DNA from 2 places in the Hydrotalea sp. GW822-HT8A01 genome. Region 2 is predicted to be linked to the other one. Evidence: riboswitches for the same ligand, from Rfam matches in the RefSeq annotation. Region 2 holds a riboswitch; the other holds the start of a gene.
The links. Region 2 has a riboswitch for thiamine pyrophosphate ahead of AC3QLY_RS12565 (TonB-dependent receptor). Riboswitches for the same ligand answer to the same signal wherever they lie in the genome.

Region 1: linked by a shared signal. The riboswitch ahead of thiS (sulfur carrier protein ThiS) and the one ahead of AC3QLY_RS12565 (TonB-dependent receptor) in region 2 are both predicted to bind thiamine pyrophosphate.

The regions. Positions count from the first base shown of each region.
Region 1 is NZ_CM179506.1:645,379-656,338, forward strand. It holds gene AC3QLY_RS02860 (MFS transporter) at 1-879, shown strand, start outside; gene AC3QLY_RS02865 (helix-turn-helix domain-containing protein) at 932-3,475, opposite strand; gene AC3QLY_RS02870 (single-stranded DNA-binding protein) at 4,120-4,470, opposite strand; gene AC3QLY_RS02875 (hypothetical protein) at 4,687-5,067, shown strand; TPP riboswitch at 5,509-5,599, shown strand; gene thiS (sulfur carrier protein ThiS) at 5,667-5,870, shown strand; gene thiC (phosphomethylpyrimidine synthase ThiC) at 5,910-7,775, shown strand; gene AC3QLY_RS02890 (hydroxymethylpyrimidine/phosphomethylpyrimidine kinase) at 7,778-8,545, shown strand; gene AC3QLY_RS02895 (thiamine phosphate synthase) at 8,542-9,174, shown strand; gene AC3QLY_RS02900 (thiazole synthase) at 9,195-9,971, shown strand; gene thiH (2-iminoacetate synthase ThiH) at 9,983-10,960, shown strand, end outside.
Region 2 is NZ_CM179506.1:2,820,390-2,831,349, reverse strand. It holds gene AC3QLY_RS12595 (4-hydroxy-3-methylbut-2-enyl diphosphate reductase) at 1-214, shown strand, start outside; gene AC3QLY_RS12590 (hypothetical protein) at 274-459, opposite strand; gene der (ribosome biogenesis GTPase Der) at 547-1,860, opposite strand; gene era (GTPase Era) at 1,891-2,763, opposite strand; tRNA gene AC3QLY_RS12575 (tRNA-Met) at 2,822-2,893, opposite strand; gene AC3QLY_RS12570 (head GIN domain-containing protein) at 2,951-3,676, opposite strand; TPP riboswitch at 3,785-3,906, shown strand; gene AC3QLY_RS12565 (TonB-dependent receptor) at 3,972-6,356, shown strand; gene AC3QLY_RS12560 (rhodanese-like domain-containing protein) at 6,414-6,722, opposite strand; gene AC3QLY_RS12555 (PASTA domain-containing protein) at 6,749-7,561, opposite strand; gene AC3QLY_RS12550 (D-alanine--D-alanine ligase) at 7,614-8,600, opposite strand; gene AC3QLY_RS12545 (4Fe-4S dicluster domain-containing protein) at 8,927-9,274, opposite strand; gene AC3QLY_RS12540 (acyl-CoA reductase) at 9,293-10,366, shown strand; gene AC3QLY_RS12535 (Do family serine endopeptidase) at 10,508-10,960, shown strand, end outside.

The DNA of each region.
Region 1 (10,960 bases), 1.6 Mb from region 2:
GTCTGGTTGCAAACATTTTATGGGATAGGTCAGGTAACCGGCCTGTTAATGGCCAGTGCGTTTGTAGTGAATATACAGGTTGGGTTTATTGCTGCTGCCATCATATTAATACCGGCATTGCTGATTGTTAGAAAAAGTATTCCAAAACAACAAATGCCGCATATTGCATTAACTGGATTGAAAGAGAAATTACTGAAAATAACGGATATACATTTTCTCGGATTTTTTGCCAGAATAGAAATGTATAGCAACACGTTGCATTTTTCTTTTATAAAAATTTACGAAACGGTGGGCTCAATAAAAAGCAAAACAACCACTCCCTTTGGTTGCTTTATGGTTTCCTGGTTTTTATTGTGTTTCGGTATTTCTTCCTTCTTTGCTTATTTGCCGGTAACCTTAAAAAATGCGTATGCGGTATCTTCTTCATTAACCTCTTTTATTTATGGCTTGTTTTCTGCAGTCGCCATTATTTTATATACTTATGGCGGAAAGCTTTCTGCAAAATGGGGCAGCAATAAAGTTTACCGGGCAGCTTTATTATTGCGTTTTACAGGTTTTATGATGTTGTTTGGCGCTTTTTTCTTTCCTTTTGGAAAAGAATGTGTGGCAATTCCCGGGTTTATTTTATTGGTAATTACCTGGCCATTAATCAGTATTTCGGGTACTGATTTGGCAGTAAAACTTTCTCCCTATAATAAAGGCGCTACCATGGGCTTATTCAATGCAATTTTGGCCATTGCTTCTGTTTTGGGAAGCTTTGTAAGTGCGCCTTTGCAACACTATTTGGGATATGCATCACTTTCAGGTATTGGCATACTTAGTCTTGGTATTTCTTATTTAGTGGTAATAAAGGAAAATGTTACGCAGCAAAGCGAATGAATGTAATATAATAAATTAGCGGAAAGAACCCGAACACATTTTCCCGGTTGCATTATTTTGTAATAATTGTATTTTGTTTTTCTAAAAAAGTTTTCCAGGCAATGGCCATTCTAATATCGGCATAACTAATGTCAGCAACAACATTCTGCTTTATGAATGTTATGCCTTTTGCTATAGTATCATTTGTTAACAGAGGCAATATGGAATTGAGTTTTTTTTCGGGAAGAAAATCTGTAACCTTTAATTTTCCTTCTGCAACATAGTGCGATAAATGATTTTGGATGGTTTGTACCGTTAATTGCCGCTCTTCAGCAATGACGGCTATACTTTTGCCGGATTGGTATAGTTGGAAACTGATGAATTTTGTGTCAGGCTTTACTACTTTGTCTGATTTTTCTTTTCTTTCTTTTTTCACTTTTATTTGATCCATCAACGAAGGCAAATCATGTTCATTGCAATAGCGTTGAATAATATCTAAAAAAATCATGCCATACTGAGCGGTTTTAACGGTACCAAACCCGCTTATTTTTTTTAAATCGTTCAATGTTTGTGGAAGGTATTGCGCCATTTCATACAAACTATTGCTGCCTGCAACCATATAAATGGGCAGATTTTTGCTTTCGCAAAGGCTATCGCGTTGTGCTTTTAATAATTTAAACAATGCTGCATTCGGAACCGGTTTATTGGTGGTTTGTATTGCGGTTGCATATGCATTTACGGAAAAGAAGGGCATTGTATACGCTTTTTTCTTCTGCAAAAAAACATCCACATAAAAACCATTGTTGCATAATTGCAATTGGTATTGTTGTTTTGCTAATTGTGTATACAATTCCTTGATTAAATCATTGTAATGTAAAGCCTGCAATTTACTGTCTGTACTTACTGGTGAGATTTTTAAAAATTCTAACAGGGTTTGTATTTCTTTATCAAAATAAAGAGCGGCCTGCTGTATTCTTAGTTGTAAGGCTGGTATTGCCTCTGGCAGCTCATCTTCCTGAAACAATTGAATTAATTGCGGATGAAATTTTTTTCCTACTTCAATTAGTGCATCAATTTTTTCTGAAATTTTTTGTACAAAGTCTATTGCAGAATCATTAAAGGCAGTTTGTTGTTCTGTAATAAGTGTTTTTAAAGCAGCACACAGGTTAGTAGCAGTTTCAAAATTAAATAATGCAATAATTGTTTTTTGTTGAAATAACTTTTTTGATTGCTGTAAAGTGTAAGGTAAAGCTTCTGTTTTGCAACCTGCTGCAAAATTTACAATGCGTTGATCGGTATGTAAACTCTGTGCTGAAATCTTGCTATGAAGTACTACTCCCTGCAAACTGGTACATCGGCTTAGTGCTACATATACCTGTCCGGGTGCGAAAGCAGCGCCGGCATCAATAATGGCTTTTTCAAAAGTAAGGCCCTGACTTTTATGAATAGTGATGGCCCAGGCCAAACGCAGCGGATACTGTGTAAATGCGCCCACTACCTCTTCTTCAATTTGTTGTTTTTGTGCATTGTGTGCATATCGAACATGTTCCCAACGGTATTTTTTCACTTCAATTAAATCGGGTTCGTTGGCACAACGAACAAATATTTTATCTTCTTCCATTTTATCAATTATCCCAATTTTACCGTTGAAATAACGTTTGGCTTTATCCGCATCGTTTTTAATAAACATTACCTGTGCCCCTACCTTTAATTGCAATGCAACATCGGCAGGATAATTTTTTTCCGGAAAATCCTGTTCAATGCTGGCATGAAAGGTATGTAAGGGTTTGGTTAGCTTTTTTAATTGTTGCGCATTAATATGGTCTGCTTTTTCGTTGTGGGTGGTTAACATGATGTACCCGTCTGCATCTGCACTCTGAAAATCGGGCCGATAATGTTGGTGCAACAAGGTATAACCGTTATCGCTTAAGCAATTGTTGCGAATTTGATTCAATATTTCAATAAAATCAGCATCTTTTTGCCGGTATATTTTATCTAATTCAATATAAGCTGGTGGTGCTGCCTGTATAACCCGGCTGCTGAAAAAATAAGGGCTATCATAGTATTCCGATAAAATTTGCCACTCTTCCTGTTTGGCAACAGGCGGCAGTTGATACATATCACCAATCAACAAAACCTGAACACCGCCAAAAGGCTCGTAATGACGTTTTCTAAAATGGCGCAACACAGTATCTATAGCATCCAGCACATCAGCCCGAACCATACTAATCTCATCAATAATCAGTAGTTCCAGCTCATTAAAAATTCTTCTTCTTTCTGTATTTATTTTTATTCGGCCCAATAAATAATGCCGGTCCATCATTTTGGGCGATGCGTTTTTGACATTTAATTGAAAATAATTTTTTGTATTGGTTTCCGGGATAAATGGACTGAATGGCAATTGAAAAAAAGAATGAATGGTAACGCCGCCGGCATTTATGGCAGCAACACCCGTGGGTGCAACAATGGCTAATTGTTTAAGCGATTGTTCTTTTATATATTTTAAAAAAGTGGTTTTACCCGTACCTGCTTTCCCGGTTAAAAAAACAGAACGTTGGGTATATTGAATAAAATCACTTGCTAATTGAAAGGCTTTGTTGGAAGTATCTGTTACCATGAGGGAATAAAGATAATTGGATACAATTTGTTTTCAAAAACAGATGGTTGCAAAACCTTTTCCGGCATTTTTATAAATGAGCGGATAAAGGGATGGATTATTTTTCTTTTCATTTCAAATGAATGATTGTTTCAGGTGTATTTACAGAAAATTTGTAATTTTTAAAAGCCTACCCGGCACTATTGCAGCAAGCCTTTATTCGGGTAACATTTTTTAAAAAAAACTGCAATTTAATATACAGTTAAACAAGGGTTAACGTTTAAAATTACAAACAAATTAGCAGTTGCTTTTCTCTTACATCATTCCATTTATTGGTAACCGATTTTTGGCAACCAAATATCTGCTGTAATCATACAATTGCTGAATTCTGTTATTTTTCCAGCCCAAGCTTTATAAAAATAATACCACATAATACCACAGCGCAACAATCAATCTCAATTATCCTCCTTTGCAATCCGCTTTAGTTTAATTGCATAAAAATCCGAATTATGTTATACTAACCATGGCAAACCATTAGCATAAAGTAAACAAAACAATAGTTGTAAGGATTTGCTGAAAATATACTCTGTTGTTTAACCGGGTAAGTACAGGGAAGGTATATTCTATCGCCCTTCCCTGCTTGTATTGCATACCCGATGTTTGCATTAAGCCTTAACCCCCTGCTTTTCCCCTAACATTAATATTTCGTTTACCTGCACTTCGGTAATGTATTTTTTATTACCCGCTTTGTCGTTATAAGAACGGGAAACCAATTTGCCTTCCAATGCCACCTCACTCCCTTTTTGTAAATATTTCTCGGCAATTTCGGCCACCTTACCCCAAGCAACAATATTGTGCCATTGCGTTTCAGCAATTTTTTCGCCTTTTGCATTGCGATAGGTTTCACTGGTGGCTACACTAAAACGAGCCATTTTTTTGCCCCCATCTAAATTTTTAATTTCTGGAGCATTACCTAAGTTTCCGATTAACTGAACTTTGTTTTTTAAAGCGTACATAGTTTTACAATTTGTGCTGTATTGGTTTGAACAGCGATGATGAATTTTGTTTATTTCAATTAAAGCCGGCGACGTCATTCCCGCTTCAACAACACAAAATTGCAACGGTTCAAAAACAGGAGTCGGTTTTTAATTATTTCTAATCGTATATAAATGTGTTTAAACGTTTGCACACAGATAAATATTTACTATATTGTAGTTTAAAACCCTTTGCTGATGTCGTTATCCACTCCCATAAAAACCTGTTTGTGTTGTGGTAAGCCTGTGAAAGGCCGGGCCGACAAAAAATTTTGCGATGATGCCTGTCGTAATACTTACAACAACGAACTCAAAGCCAAAAGCCATTACAGCAGTTATGTGCGCAGCATTAATAACAGCCTGATTAAAAACAGGAAAATATTGGAAGAATTACTACCCCAAGCATTGGGTATGATAAAACTGCCGCAGGAAAAATTGGTACAAAAAGGATTTTCTTTCACATACCACACCCATACCTATACCAACAAAAAGGGCGATACCTATTTTTTCTGTTATGATTATGGCTATCTGCCATTAGAAAACAATTGGTATTTATTGGTAAAAAGAAAAGAGGCATAGTGGGGGCTACTCCTTTAATGGAGGTGGGTGGTTGTTGCCTCGATATAATAAAGAAAAGTGGACGCTACCTCTTTTTATACAATACACATTTGATCCGGTGTGCGGTTGGGCTAATTCCGAAGCATTGTTGGGTAAAGATACACTAAGCATACTTGTGTTCAGAAAAGGCTATGTAAATGAAAAGGGGCTTTTTGTAATTGTACAAGGAGCAGGAAGCCTCTGGTAGTAGGCGCTTATAAAACTATGCTATGCTATTGTTAACCAAGCAAAATAGCATTAGTTATTTTTTATAGAACTATCTAATACAATTGGGGTGTGATTCAAAAAAATAATTTTTGGAATAAGCTACTATAATTTATATGTAGTAAAAATTAATTTGCGATTTTTTAATCTGCAGTTTAAAATTTTAATTCTTTTTTATTGTTAGAATACACTACTTTTGAAATGCTTTAGGGGTGCCGAAATACGGCTGAGATGATACCCTTTACCTGATCAGGATAATGCCTGCGTAGGGAAAAGTAAATACTTCTTTTTTTGCTGCTTTTTTGTATTTCCTAAAGTTTATTGGTTCTTTTTTATTTCACCATTATTAATGGTATATGACTATTCATTTAAATGAGGCTCAGATAGAATTATCTGAAGGCCAAACTATTACAGCGCTACTAGATAAACTTGCAATTACTTCATACAATGGAATTGCAGTGGCAGTTAACAATACTGTTATTCAAAAAAAAGACTGGGACGAGTATCAATTACAACCAAATGATAAGCTTGTTTTGATTCGGGCTTCGCAGGGAGGATAATTTAATTATTTAATACTTTTATTCAACACAATTATAAATATGAATAAGGATAAAGAAACGAAAGCTGAAAGCGATCTGATTATAACAACTCCAATAAGTGGTTCAAAAAAAATTTATGTACCGGGTAAGTTGTTTAATATTCAAGTAGCTATGCGGGAAATTCAATTGGGCGATACAATTCATTCCTCATTGGGAAAGGAAGAAGTATTGTCTAATGCACCTGTAACAGTTTATGATACCAGCGGCCCTTATACCGATTCTGCAATAGAAATTGATATAAGAAAGGGATTACCCCGTATAAGAGAATCATGGATCACTGAACGCGGTGATGTAGAGTTATTAAACGATTTCTCATCGGAATATAGTAGACAGCGATTAAATAATCCGGATCTGAAAAGTCTGCAATTTCAACATATTCGAAAACCATATAAAGCAAAGGCATGCAGGAATGTAACCCAATTACATTATGCACGAAAAGGTATTATTACTCCAGAAATGGAATACATAGCAATTCGTGAAAACCAGCAAATAGAGGAAAGGCAAAATAATCCATTGCTTGATCAACAACATGCAGGTAATAGTTTTGGTGCAGGAATGCCAATAAAAAAAATAACGCCTGAATTTGTTAGAGATGAGGTGGCAGCTGGCAGAGCTATTATACCTGCCAATATTAACCATCCTGAAAGTGAACCGATGATAATAGGCCGTAATTTTTTAGTTAAAATAAATACCAATATTGGTAATTCTGCTGTTACTTCTTCTATTGAAGAGGAGGTAGATAAAGCAGTATGGAGTTGCCGCTGGGGAGGCGATACTTTAATGGATTTATCAACCGGAAAGAATATTCATGAAACCAGAGAATGGATCATAAGAAACAGTCCGGTACCTGTAGGAACAGTACCAATTTATCAGGCATTAGAGAAAGTAAATGGTAAAGCAGAAGATTTAACCTGGGAAATTTTTAAAGATACATTGATTGAACAGGCAGAACAAGGGGTAGATTATTTTACAATTCATGCCGGGGTATTACTGCGTTATATTCCACTCACATCCAAAAGGTTAACCGGAATTGTTTCAAGAGGTGGTAGTATTATGGCAAAATGGTGTTTAGCACACCATAAAGAAAGTTTTCTTTACACACATTTTGAAGAAATCTGTGCTATTATGAAAGCTTATGATGTAAGTTTTTCATTAGGAGATGGTTTGCGCCCCGGTTCTATTGCCGATGCAAATGATGCTGCACAATTTGCAGAATTAGAAACACTTGGCGAATTAACAAAAATTGCATGGAAACATGATGTACAAGTGATGATTGAAGGCCCCGGCCATGTACCAATGCACCTGATTAAAGAAAACATGGAAAAACAACTTAAAGAATGTAATGAAGCACCATTTTATACATTGGGCCCTTTAACAACTGATATTGCGCCGGGATATGATCATATTACTTCTGCAATTGGTGCTGCAATGATTGGATGGTATGGAACGGCCATGCTTTGCTATGTAACTCCAAAAGAACACCTTGGTTTACCAAACAAAAAAGATGTAAAAGATGGTGTAATTACATACAAAATTGCTGCACATGCGGCAGACCTGGCAAAGGGGCACCCCGGTGCACAATATCGTGACAATGCGTTAAGTAAAGCCAGATTTGAGTTTCGCTGGGAAGACCAATTTAATTTATCATTAGATCCCGATACTGCCCGTTCCTTTCATGATGAAACGCTGCCTGCTGATGGAGCTAAGATTGCACATTTCTGTTCTATGTGCGGTCCTCATTTCTGTTCCATGAAAATTACACAGGATATTAGAAATTTTAGCGAAGAACAGGAAAAATTACAAATAAAAGGTATGGAAGAAAAATCAAAAGAATTTAAAGCAACAGGAGCAGAAATTTATAGATAAGCATGACAGCTACAAGACCTTATATACTAACAATTGCAGGATTTGATCCGAGTGGCGGAGCCGGCATTCTCTCTGATATAAAAACCATTGAAGCAAATGGTGGTTATGGATTGGGCGTTCTTTCTGCCAATACCTGGCAAAATGATATTGCTTTTGAAAAAGTTGAATGGGTTTCTTTAAAAGACATGCAAGCACAAATAAATATTTTAACAAGTAGGTTTAATTTTAAATATATTAAAATTGGCATAGTTCAAAATCTGGCTGCATTGTATGAGCTTCTGCTGTTTTTAAGAAAAAAAATTCCAGATGCTATTATTGTTTGGGACCCTATCATGAAAGCAAGTGCAGGATTTTTATTTCATAACTGTATTGAAAAAAAATTATTAGAAAACATTTTAAATTCAGTAAATGTTATAACCCCTAATCTTCCTGAAGCAGAAATTTTATTTGGCGCTCAATATCTCCAATTGTTTAATGAAATCAGTAAATCTTGTGCAGTTTATTTAAAGGGCGGTCATACAACCAATCAAGAAGCAGTTATAGATATGCTTTACTACAATAAAAACAGCTATCATTATAAACACGAACGATTACCTAAGGGAAGTAAACACGGCAGCGGTTGTGTTCTATCATCAGCACTCATAACTGCATTGGCAAATGGTTTGAAAATAGAACAAGCTGCCGAAACAGCTGCAAAATATACACATCATTTCCTTTCCAGTAGCAATTCACTTATCGGATATCACTATTTAAGCAAAATCAATATATGATTCAGCCCGTACAATTTATTGCCACTTCTGCCGAACAGGCTGCTGCTGCATGCAGTGGTGGTGTAAAATGGATACAACTTCGTTTAAAGCAGGTAGATTATGCTCATTACAAAACAATTGCCTTAGCTGTTCAAAAGGTATGTAAACAATATGAGGCTGTATTTATTATAGATGATAATGTGGAGCTGGCATTTGATATTAAAGCCGACGGTGTTCATATAGGCAAAGAAGATATGCCAATAACAGATGCTCGAAAATTATTAGGAAATGATTACATTATTGGTTGTACAGCAAACACACTGGGCGATATCATTAATTTAGCTGGTAGTACTGCTAATTATATTGGATTAGGCCCTTTTCGATTTACCACTACAAAACAAAAACTCAGCCCAATACTTGGTATAGAAGGCTATAGAACTATTTTCAAAGAATTAAAAGCAAAGGGCATTAATGCGCCACCAGTAATTGGTATAGGAGGTATACAGGTTGAGGATATAGTTCCACTATTACAAACCGGATTGTATGGTATTGCGGTTGCAGGCGCTATTGCTAAAGAAAAGAATATGTTAAATGCAGCGCAAAGAATCATGCAGGAATGTCAGAAAATAATATCTGTAAATACATTTTGAACTATTAATATATAATTAAAATGAATGATTCATTAATAATAGCAGGAATGCCTTTTAATAGCAGGCTTTTAACGGGTACCGGAAAATTTGGAAATCATTTGCTCATGCAGGAGGCTTTATTGGCCTCGGGCTCCGAATTGGTAACGGTAGCGCTGAAAAGAATTGAAATTTTATCTGCCGACGAAGCAATTATACCCTATTTACAAAACAATCAGTTTCATTTAATTCCCAACACATCCGGTGTTCGAAATGCAAAAGAGGCTGTATTTGCTGCTCAGTTGGCACGTGAAGCGCTGGGAACAAACTGGCTTAAATTAGAAATTCATCCTGATCCAAAATATTTATTACCCGATCCCATAGAAACATTATTAGCAGCAGAAGAACTGGTGAAGTTGGGATTTATTGTTTTGCCTTATATACATGCCGATCCGGTATTGTGTAAGCGATTGGAAGACGTGGGCGTTGCTGCGGTAATGCCATTAGGTGCACCTATTGGCAGTAATAAAGGACTTTTAACCAAAGATTTTTTATCAATTATCATTGAACAAAGCAAAGTGCCTGTTATTGTTGATGCCGGAATTGGTTCGCCCAGTCATGCTGCAGCAGCCATGGAAATGGGGGCCGCAGCTGTACTAGTGAACACTGCAATTGCAGTAGCAGAAAATCCGGTAGCAATGGGCGCTGCATTTAAAAAAGCTGTAGAGGCTGGCAGAATGGCTTATTTGGCCGGACTGGCAGCAGAAAGCAGTATAGCAGAAGCAAGTAGTCCGTTTACACAATTTTTAGCTGCTTTATAAAAAATAAAATCATGTTTCAGGAACAATATAATTTACTAAACTGGGATGCATTAAAAGAAAGCATTTATAGTAAAACAGCTGTTGATGTTGAAGTTGCTTTACATAAATCTAAACGCAATTTAGAAGATTTTAAAGCATTGATTTCTCCCGCGGCACTCCCATATCTTCAACAGATGGCAGTACTAAGCCACAAATTAACGCAAAAACGTTTTGGTAAAACACTACAGTTATATATACCATTGTATTTATCAAATGAATGCCAAAATATTTGCACCTATTGTGGGTTTAGTTATAATAATAAGCTGGCAAGAAAAACGTTAACCCCAAATGAGTTGATGCAGGAAGCAATGTATTTAAAAGAACAGGGTTTTGAGCATATCTTGTTGGTTACCGGCGAAGCCAATAAAACAGTGGGAGTTCCTTATATTCAACAAGCAATTACTTTACTAAAACCGCATTTTGCCAATATTTCTATTGAAGTGCAACCTATGGATGAAAATGACTATGCCACTTTAATTGCAGCAGGCCTTCATACAGTACTTGTTTATCAGGAAACCTATCATAAAGCAGATTATCACCTACATCATACAAAAGGGAAAAAGTCAAATTTCGATTACAGGCTGGGAACACCCGATAGACTGGGTAAGGCCGGTATTCATAAAATTGGTTTAGGCGTATTAATTGGATTGGAAGACTGGCGAACAGATAATTTGTTTACTGCTATACATTTAAGCTATCTCGAAAAAACTTACTGGAAAACGAAATATAGTATTTCTTTTCCCCGATTAAGGCCAGCAGAAGGTTTAATAGAACCGAAAGTTGTAATGAGTGATAAAGAATTGGTACAGCTAATTTGTGCCTGGCGTATTTTTAATGAAGAGGTAGAGTTGTCTATATCAACCCGTGAAAATGAATATTTTAGAGATAATATCATTCAGCTTGGTATTACCAGTATTAGTGCAGGTTCTAAAACAAATCCAGGTGGGTAT
Region 2 (10,960 bases):
ATTATTAGATGCACAAAACTTAGTGCATTGCAACTGGCAAACCAAAGCAACCCAAACCATTTCAGGTTATTTACCTGGCAAAACACCTCTTAAAATCTTAATTACCAGCGGAGCAAGTTGTCCGGATAATATTGTAGAAGCAGTAATAGAAAGGCTGGTATCATTTTTCCCAGGAGCCAAAACAATGGAGGCAGTTCGCACTGCTTTTCAATAACAAGAAACCCTCCTGAAATGAATCCGGGGGGTTTCTTCAATATCTGCAAAAGATAAGAACTACATTTTTTTAGTAGTGTCCATTGCTTTTTTAGCAGTATCCATAGCTGGCATGCTGTCATGTTTCATGGTTGTGTCCATAGCAGGAGCAGTTGTTGCTGTAGAATCTGCTTTTGCTTCTTTGTTTTCACCGCTGTTGCAAGCTACAAAACCTGCGATTGCTAAAAGAGCTAATAATTTTTTCATTGTACTTGTTTTTTTAAAATTTTAAAATTTGCGCAAATATAGGCTTCACGCTTAAAATACACAAAATTTAACGATATTTTTTGTTATTTATTTTTTCCGAAAGAAAATTCTAATGGGTACTCCCTTAAAATTAAAGTGTGCACGGAGCTGATTTTCCAGATAATTTTTGTACGGCATTTTAATATCATCCGGAAAATTAGTAAAAAAAGCAAAAGAAGGCACATGAGTTGGCAACTGTGTTACATACTTTATTTTTACGGTATGCCCCCGCACTACCGGTGCATGGTAAGCTTCAACCGCTTTTAGCATTACTTCATTTAGTTTGGATGTAGCAATTTTTTGTTGCTTACTTTCAAATACCGCCATACCGGCTTCCAGCACTTTTAGTAACCTTGTTTTTTCTAATGCTGAAATAAACAAAACGGGCACATCGGTAAATGGCGCAATTTTTTCTTTTAGTTTTTTCTCATAATCACGGGCAGTATTAGTGTTTTTTTCCATCAAATCCCATTTATTAACCACTACTACTACACCTTTTCCTTTACGGGTAGCTAAACTAAATAACGATACATCCTGAGCAGTAATACCTTTTTGTGCATCAATTACAATCAAACAAACATCGGCTTCATCCATGGCTTTAATGGCACGGATTACAGAATAAAATTCTAAATCGTCTTTCTCGCTGTTTTTTTTCCGAATACCGGCGGTATCAATTAGTATACATTCTTTATTGAATAAGTTGTAATGAGTATGAATGGTATCACGGGTGGTTCCGGCAACATCACTTACAATGGTTCTTTCTTCACCCAGCAAAGCATTCAGTAATGAAGATTTACCCACATTCGGCTGCCCTATAATGGCTAATTTGGGAATTGTTTTTTCTGTTGTTTCCTTTTCATCAAGCACTTCAGGTATATTGGCCACAATGGCATCTAATAATTCGCCGGTACCCGTTCCACTGATACTGCTGATGGTATAAATGGTATCAAAACCCAGACGATAAAATTCGGCGGCTTCTAATTCGCGCTGCCCATTATCAACTTTATTCACAGTTAGAAACACTGGTTTTTTTGCCTGCCGCAGCAAATGCGCCATGGCATCATCTAAATCGGTAATGCCCACGGCAACATCTACCAGAAAAACAATAGTATCGGCTTCCTGAATGGCAATTTGCACCTGCTTACGAATTTCTTTTTCAAATACATCCTGCGAATCGGGCACAAAACCGCCGGTATCAATTACATTAAAGGTTTTGCCGGCCCATTCAGAAATACCATATTGCCGGTCGCGGGTTACGCCGCTAATATCATCTACAATAGCTTTGCGCTGTTCTAATAAACGGTTAAACAGTGTACTTTTCCCCACATTTGGTCTGCCTACAATTGCTACTGTATAGCCCATAATTCACATTTTTTACAGATGGTTAAATTTTTAATGATAGCCAAATTCTTTCAAAAACAAATCATTATCCCGCCATTTTGGCCGCACTTTTACAAATAATTCTAAAAATACCTTCCCGCCTAAGAAGGCCTCTATATCTTTTCTGGCCAAAGTTCCAATTTCTTTTATTTTATTACCCTGATGCCCAATGATGATCGATTTCTGGGTATCTCTGTTTACAATAATATCGGCCTGTATTTTAATTAAGTGTTCTTTTTCTTTAAACTCGTTTACCAGTACCGCCACATGATAAGGTATTTCCTCTTCAAACAAAGTATAAATTTTTTCCCGGATTAATTCACTCACAAAAAAACGGGTGGGTAAATCACTTAATTCATCTTCGGGATAAAAAGGTTCTCCTTCGGGCAAAAATTCAACGATTGAATTGACCAGTTCATCGGTTTTTTGCTGCTGCAATGCTGCAATGGCCAACACTTTTTTAGCATAAGGTTTTGATTCAAAGAAATGAATGGCATTTTGCAACACTTCTTTGCCCACCTTATCTTTTTTATTCAACACCACAATAACGGGCACTTTTAAATGCAGCGATTGAAACAGGGCATCGCAACTTTCCAAATCGTCGGTAACATCTGCTAATAAAATTGCCACATCCGTATCTTCCAATGCACTTTTCACTGCACCCATCATTTTTTCGTGCAATTTGTATTTGGCTTCAATGATGCCGGGTGTATCTGAAAATACAATTTGATATTCGCCGGGTTTGCTTAAAAACCCTTTGATACGATGGCGTGTGGTTTGCACTTTTGAAGAAACAATAGCCAACTTCTCGCCCAATAAGGCGTTGAGTAATGTGCTTTTACCTGCATTGGGTTTTCCAAAAATACCTACAAATCCCGCTTTCATGATGATAACTGTGTTTAAAAACTAAAAGCCTCACGAATTGAGGCTTTTAAAGTTTTAGTTGCGAGGGGGGGAATCGAACCTCCGACCTTCGGGTTATGAGCCCGACGAGCTACCGCTGCTCTACCTCGCGATTTAATAAGTTGCAAAATTAAGGTTAGTAAGGTGAACTGCCAAAACTAATTTAACATTAGTCTTCTTTTTTAATGGAAGATGCGCCGCTCGACTGAATATTTTGAATAACGGGGTTGCCTTTATATCGTATACTGCTGGCACCACTGGCTTCTAATCGGGTAAAAGTTTTTTCTACATTTACACGAACATTCGATGCGCCGGAAGCAGATACATCGCAGTTGGCTACGGTTAAATCATAACCTTTTATTACACTGGCGCCGCTAACATCTACATTTAAAGTTCCTACCTGTCCTTTCATTGTTGCATTAGATGCTCCGCTTAAGTTAATGGATAATTCAGCTACATTAAAACTGCCTTTTACATAACTGGCACCGGTTGCTTTTAATTTTAAAGCATTTCCTTTTAATTGATCAACAATATTCAACTGGCTGGCCCCTGAAAGCACAATTTTATTTAAATCAGTAACTGTTACATAAGCTTTAATTTTTTTATCGCTCCAATTCCATTTGTTCCAAAAACCACTTTCCGTATAAATGTGCAATACATCATTTTTTACTTCAGTGATAATTTTTGCTTTATCGCCCCCATCGGCACTAATGGCAACGGCATTGGTATTACCTTGTGAAAGGTACACCGTAACAGCACCGGAAACATCTAATCCGGAAAAATTGCCCACCTTCCGTACTTCGGCATTGGCATCATACACCAAATTTTTAACTTCCTGCCCTTTTACAAAAGAAAGCGACAGAAGGATTACCAGCATCAACATTATTTTTTTCATTGTTATTTGTTTAAAGAAATGAAACAAAAAAGTTAGTTTTTACATTGAAACGCAGCACTGCAAAAAAAGTTACACCCTTTTTAAATTTTTACGCATTAATTTTGCGGCAGATTTTCCCCGGGGTGCTGGATTGCCTTGATGGGTTAACACATCAACAACATCCGGCTGAGATAATACCCGTTGAACCTGAACAGGGTAATTCCTGCGAAGGGAAGGTGTACTGCTTATTTTAGTCAGCCTCTCCATTAGCACAGCTCCCTGTTCCCAAATTTTTTAACCATTTAATCAAAAAAAAATGAAATTCTTTTTGGGAACGCTGGCATTTTTGCTTTGTTACGTTAACAGCTTTAGCCAGATAAAAAAACATGCTTTTCTTTCGGGTGTAGTAGTAGATGCACAAACCAAAAAACCCGTTGCAGGCGCTGCTATTACAACGCAAAACAGAACCACCATTACCGGTGATGATGGCCATTTTATTTTCATGAACCTGATAACCGGCAATACTACCGTTGTTGTAAACAGCATTGGATTTGAAGTGTACAAGCGTACCATTCAAATACCTCAGGAAGGACAAAAGTTAGAAATTACTTTAACCAACATTCCATTATTCCTACAGCCTTTAGAAGTGAAGGCCATCCGCGCAGGCAGTAAAGCACCATTTGCAGTTACCAATATCAATGAACAGGAAATTGCCAAAACCAATCTGGGACAGGATATTCCATTCCTCCTCAACCAAACCCCTTCTGTGTTTGTAAACTCAGATGCCGGCAATGGCATTGGCTATACCGATATCCACATCAGAGGTACAGATGCTACGAGAATAAATGTTACCCTTAATGGTATTCCTTATAATGATGCAGAAAGCCAGGGTACTTATTGGGTGGATTTACCTGATTTTGCTTCATCGCTCAATAGCATTCAAATTCAGCGTGGCGTAGGTACTTCCTCCAACGGCACTGGTGCATTTGGCGCTACCATCAACCTTTCTACCAACGAATTTCATGAAAAGCCTTATGCTGAAGTCAATAATAGTTATGGCTCTTTCAACTCCTGGAAAAATACATTGAAAGTGGGTAGTGGTTTATTGAATGGACATTTTACCGTTGATGCCCGTTTGAGCAAAATCAGCAGTGATGGGTATATTGACCGTGCCAGCTCACTGCTGCAATCATTTGCGCTTTCTACCGCTTATATCAACAAAAAAACTTCCATTCGTTTTAATATTTTCTCCGGAAAAGAAAAAACTTATCAGGCCTGGTACGGCGTACCCGATACCCTGTTGGCAAAAGACAGAACCTACAATCCCGCCGGAACAGAAAAACCCGGAGCACCATACGCCAACGAAACCGACAATTACCAGCAAGACCACTATCAGCTATTTCTGAATCAGGAAATCAACAATCGTTGGAATTTTAATACAGCTTTATTCATGACTTATGGCCGGGGTTATTATGAAGAATACAAAGCCGCGCAAAATTTTAGTGATTATGGTTTATCGCCATTTATCGTGGGCAATACGGTGCTTGATTCAACCGATTTAATTCGCCGCCGCTGGTTAAGCAACCATTTTTACGGGCAAATTGCCTCACTGCAATACAAAAACGCCAAAGATGAACTCACTATTGGTGGTGGATGGACGCGGTATGAAGGCAACCATTTCGGTAATGTAATATGGGCACAATATGGTGTAACAGAGCCCAACTATCAGTATTATTATTATCCTGCAGTAAAAACCGACATCAATGTGTATACCAAATGGCAACACAATTTTGCAAAGTACTGGTATAGTTTTGCCGATGTGCAATACCGTACCGTTACCCACAATATGCAGGGCTTTGAAGGCAATGGCAATTTAAATGTAAACCGTACTTTTCACTTTGTGAATCCGAAAGCAGGTATTACCTACAGCCACAATAGTTGGCAGGCCTATTTCAGTTATGCCTTGGGTAATAAAGAACCCAACAGAGATGATTTTCAGGCCAGTTTACAAAATCAGCCCGTAGCAGAAACCCTACACGATTTTGAGTTAGGCGTTGCCAGAAAAAATAGCCGTTTTAATTATAGCGCCAATCTGTATTATATGTTGTACAAAAACCAATTGGTGTTAACCGGTATTATTAACGATGTAGGTGCTTATACCCGCATTAATGTTCCGAACAGTTACAGAATGGGAATTGAATTACAAGGTGCATATGTATTTAATGAATGGCTAAATGCGCAAGCTAATTTTAGTTTTAGCAGAAATAAAATAAAAAGCTTTACCGAGTATATAGACAATTATGATACCGGCGGACAAAATGCCGTGCAACACAACAATACAGATATTTCTTTTTCGCCCGATAATATTGGTGGTGTTACCATCAATATTATTCCTGCAAAAAATGTTACCCTTAGTTTGTTAAGCAAATATGTAAGCAAACAGTATATGGATAATACCCAAACCGAAAACAGAAGTTTGCCCGGCTTTTTTACTGAAACCGTTCGCACCAGTTATAGTGTAAAGAATGTAGTATTTAAGGAATGGAATTTTATTCTGCAGGTGAATAATGTATTCAATAAATTATACCAGCCCAACGGTTATACCTATAGTTACATCAGCAACAATCAGTTGTACACCGATAATAATTATTTCCCCATGGCCGGCACCAATTTTATGATGGCTGTGAATATTTTTTTATAAAGATTGTACACAAATTCAACAAAGGAGGTTAGCCGGTTCATCAAGCTAACCTCTTTTTTATCGGCCAAATTTATCTTCCCATGCCAGCATACCACCGGCTAAATTGGTAACATCACTAAAACCTAATTGCTCTAATATCATGGCAGCCTGCATGCTTCTGTTGCCACTTCTGCAGTACACAATAATAGGTTCCTCTTTTAAATCTTCAATCGCTTCAATTTGCATGGTTTGCACTTTGCCTAAAGGCAGTAAAATTCCACCAATATTAAATTCTGCATTTTCATGCGGTTCCCGCACATCTATCAGGTTTACCGGTTCGCCATTTTCAATTTTCATTTTTAAGTCATCTACTGAAAGTACTTTCATATTTTTATAAATTAGTGAATGATAGTTTAGTAGCGCAAGGCAGAATCTCTTGCGGGTGGTGGTGTACTACTGATAAATACATCTACCACCTGTCCCTGATGAATTACATTATGCACTTTGGTACCCGGTGATACTTCGGTAAATACTTCCGGAATTTGTTTCACAATAAAAGCATTCAATGTATCAGACACGTTATCCATGGGTACAATTGAACCAATATTAATATTTAAAGCATTCAACTGGTTACGTGCCTGTGCCAAAGTGAGTCCAATTAAATCGGGCACCTGGTATTCACCACTGCCAATACCGCTGCCTAACACAAAACTAATAGCGCTGCCCACGGGCAATTTGGTGCCGGGCTTAATGCTGCTTCCATTATACCGTTGCTCTAACACAGCATTACGGGCAATATCCGGTTTATAAGTAGTATCACCCATTTTTAACCCAAGGGTTTGCAAATACATTTGTGCACTTTTAATGGAAAAACCGATTAAGTTGGGCATTGATACTTCGGGTGCTGATGCCCGATTCACGGTTAAATAAATAGTACGCCCCAGTTTAACCTGTGCATCGGCATCAGGACTTTGTTTGGCCACAGCCAATGCCCCAATGGTATTATCATATACTGAATCGATTACCTGCACATGAAAACCCTTTGCGGTTAAAGCTTCTCGTGCAGCATCTATATTTTGCCCAATTACAGAGGGTACTTTTTCGGTTTTATTATGTTGGGTTATAAACGACAACATTTCAATGAAAACAAACAGCGCAACCAATACAATGCCAATGGCTGCCATAATATTTACCCAAAGAGGCTTACGCGTAATGAATTTAAACACGATATTTTTAGTTGGTTCGGTGAAAATAATTGATTTGAAGGGTAAAAGCCATTTAGTATTTGTTAAAAGCCTCCTCAATTAATCGGGTATAAAATTCCTGCAGGCTCCACCCCATTGCTTTAACCTGCTGGGGTACAATACTCGCTTCGCTTTGTCCGGGTATTGTGTTCACTTCTAACAAATAAGGCGCTTGCCTGGTTTCATTAAAAATAAAATCCATTCGTACAATACCGCGGCAATTCAACACTTCATAAACCTTTCTTGCTGCTGCTTCTAATTTGTTTTGCCATTCGGCAGGTATAATGGCCGGCGTAATTTCCTTGCTTTTTCCATGGTATTTTGCTTCAAAATCAAAAAAATCTTTTTCGGTCATCACCTCTGTAATGGGCAATACAATAATGTTTCCTTCAGATTTAAATACCCCAATGGTAAATTCACGGCCGGCAATATATTCTTCTACCAACACCTGATTGTCTTCTTGGAATGCTTTTTCAATAGCGGGCATTAGTTCGGCCGCATCATTCACTTTACTCATACCAATGCTACTGCCACCATTATTGGGTTTAATAAACACAGGCAATTGTATGGTTTGCAAAATTTCAGTTGCAGTTACCGGTGTATGATGAAATACATGCATGCTTTTGGCAACCGAAATGCCACTGAATGCTACTACAGCAACGGTATACCGTTTATTAAAGGTAATGGCCGATGTAGCAGCATCACAACTAGTATAAGGCAGATGTAGCATATCAAAATAGCCCTGCATTTTACCATCCTCGCCGGGTGTGCCGTGTATACAAAATAAAACGGCATCAAAATGAATGGTAGTACCCGATTCCTGAATAGTAAAATCGGCTTTGTTCACTGGCTGTTGTTGACCATTGGATGGAATATACCACCATCCTTCCGGAGTAATATCAATCACAAATACATCGTATAATGAGCGATTGATATGCGTTTCTATTGTTTTAGCGCTTTTATAACTTATTTCCGCCTCGCGACTATATCCGCCCGTAACCAAAGCAATCTTTTTCTTCATATATTATGATTAATACTTTTTACCATTTGCAATTATCATGTGTATTAAAAGGCCAACCCAATTACCTTTTTTACATGTATACGCCAAATATAGCAACTATTCTATGTTTACAATGGATACGAGTTCGAGAATCAGCAGCTATGCTCAGCACCAATCGGCTACAAAAAAGGTGAAGAAACCTATAGCTTCTTCACCTCACGCTGGCGGGAAATATCACCCACCGTTACAGAATGTTACTTTTCAGTAGCATTTGATTGACCTTATAAAGTTAATATGCTTTTGTAGAAAATGACAAATTTTTTTCTACAAAAAAATATGCACAAATGTTAAATATGCAAACGGTCTTTTTTAGCAAGCAGCCCTTCTACTGTTTCCTGATACATTTCATCGGGTACGCAACAATCTACCGGACAAACAGAGGCGCATTGGGGCTCTTCATGAAAACCCTGACACTCCGTACATTTATTGGGAACAATATAATAGGTATCGGTTGATATGGGTGGAAAGCGTTGTTCTACATCCACAGCAGTACCGTCCATTAAAGTAAACGTGCCTTTTACAGTAGTTCCATCGGCAATTGCCCATTCAACACCGCCTTCGTAAATAGCATTATTGGGACATTCGGGCTCACAGGCACCGCAATTAATACATTCATCTGTAATTTTAATGGCCATAAGTGTAATTTTGAATTTTTGAAAGATGTAACAAATTTAAACGCAAAAGCAATTCAACAAATGGATTTAGCACAAAGAATTATCGCATTGAGCAAATTAGGCGCCTATATGCAGGCAAATGAGGCAGAATGGCAAGCTATAAAAAAAATAGCTGCCGAAAAAAATTTCTGGTTTTTACCCGAATTTATTGATACAGCCATTGAAAATATTTGTACCGCTTTTTTACAGGAAGATAAATTAGCCGCCTGGGTACAGCAATACGATATTGCCCAACACAATGCAAGCCCCAAAAATATTGGTATTGTAATGGCTGGTAATATTCCATTGGTTGGGTTTCATGATTTTTTATGTGTATGCATCAGCGGGCACAATGCCATTATTAAACCTTCTTCAAAAGATGAAGTACTGATCACCCACCTGATACAAAAATTATTTGTCTTTGAGCCTTCACTGAAAGATAGCATCACTATTGCGCCACAATTAAAAGGCTGTGATGCCTATATTGCCACAGGCAGCAATAACAGTAGCCGGTATTTTGACTATTATTTTGGAAAATATCCGCACATTATACGCCGCAACAGAACCTCTGTAGCACTGTTAACCGGTGAGGAAACAAAAGAGGAACTTGCTGCCCTGGCCTCAGACATTCAATTGTATTTTGGTTTGGGATGCAGAAATGTTACCAAAATTTATGTTCCGGAAAATTATGATTTCATCCTTCTGCTGCAAGCCTTGAAGCAATACGATTATTATATGGATTTTCATAAATACAAACACAATTATGATTACCAACTGGCTGTATTAATTATGAGCAATCAGTATTATATGACGAATGAATCGGTGCTGCTGGTAGAAAAAGAAACACTCTTCTCACCCATTGCACAAATACACTACGGTTATTACAGCAATGCACAGGAATTGAAAAAAACATTGCAACGAAACAACGATGTACAATGCATTGTTAGCAAAAAAGATGTACCTTTCGGAAATGCGCAACAACCGGCACTGAACGATTATGCCGATGGAGAAGACACCTTATTATTTTTAAACAACATTGCTAATTACAACCATGTTAACCAAAGCGTGTTATAATTTTTTTGAGTTCACTAACAGCAAATACGACAAGCATCGTAAAACATTTGTTAAATGGATTTTTACTAACAAACAGTATTCAAACTGCTTCGTTACTTTGCAATAGAAGTTTAATTTTTCACATTTATTAATGTATATACTATGAAACTTAAAAACGTGTTAGCGATTGTTGCCATTAGTGCTGCAACCGCTTTATTAAGTGTATGGGGCTTTGGCCGTTATCAGGAATACAGGTATGCAGGAATGCAGGAACCCGGTAAATTACCCGTAAACTATGCCGGTTTTTTTAACAACCATTCCGGATCATCAGACAACAGTTTTGATTTTACAGAGGCTTGTGCTGCGGCCACACCTGCAGTTGTTCATATTAAAACCAGAACCAAAGCCAAACAGGTTAGCAATGACTTACCCAAACGCAATGACCCATTCAGCGATTTTTTTGGCGATAATATGTTTGGCGATTTATTTGGTGGCATGGGCCCCAGAATTATTCCTGAACAAAGAGCCAGTGGCAGTGGGGTTATTATTAGTGAAGATGGCTATATTGTTACCAATAACCACGTGATTGATGGTGCCGATGAAATTAATATTACC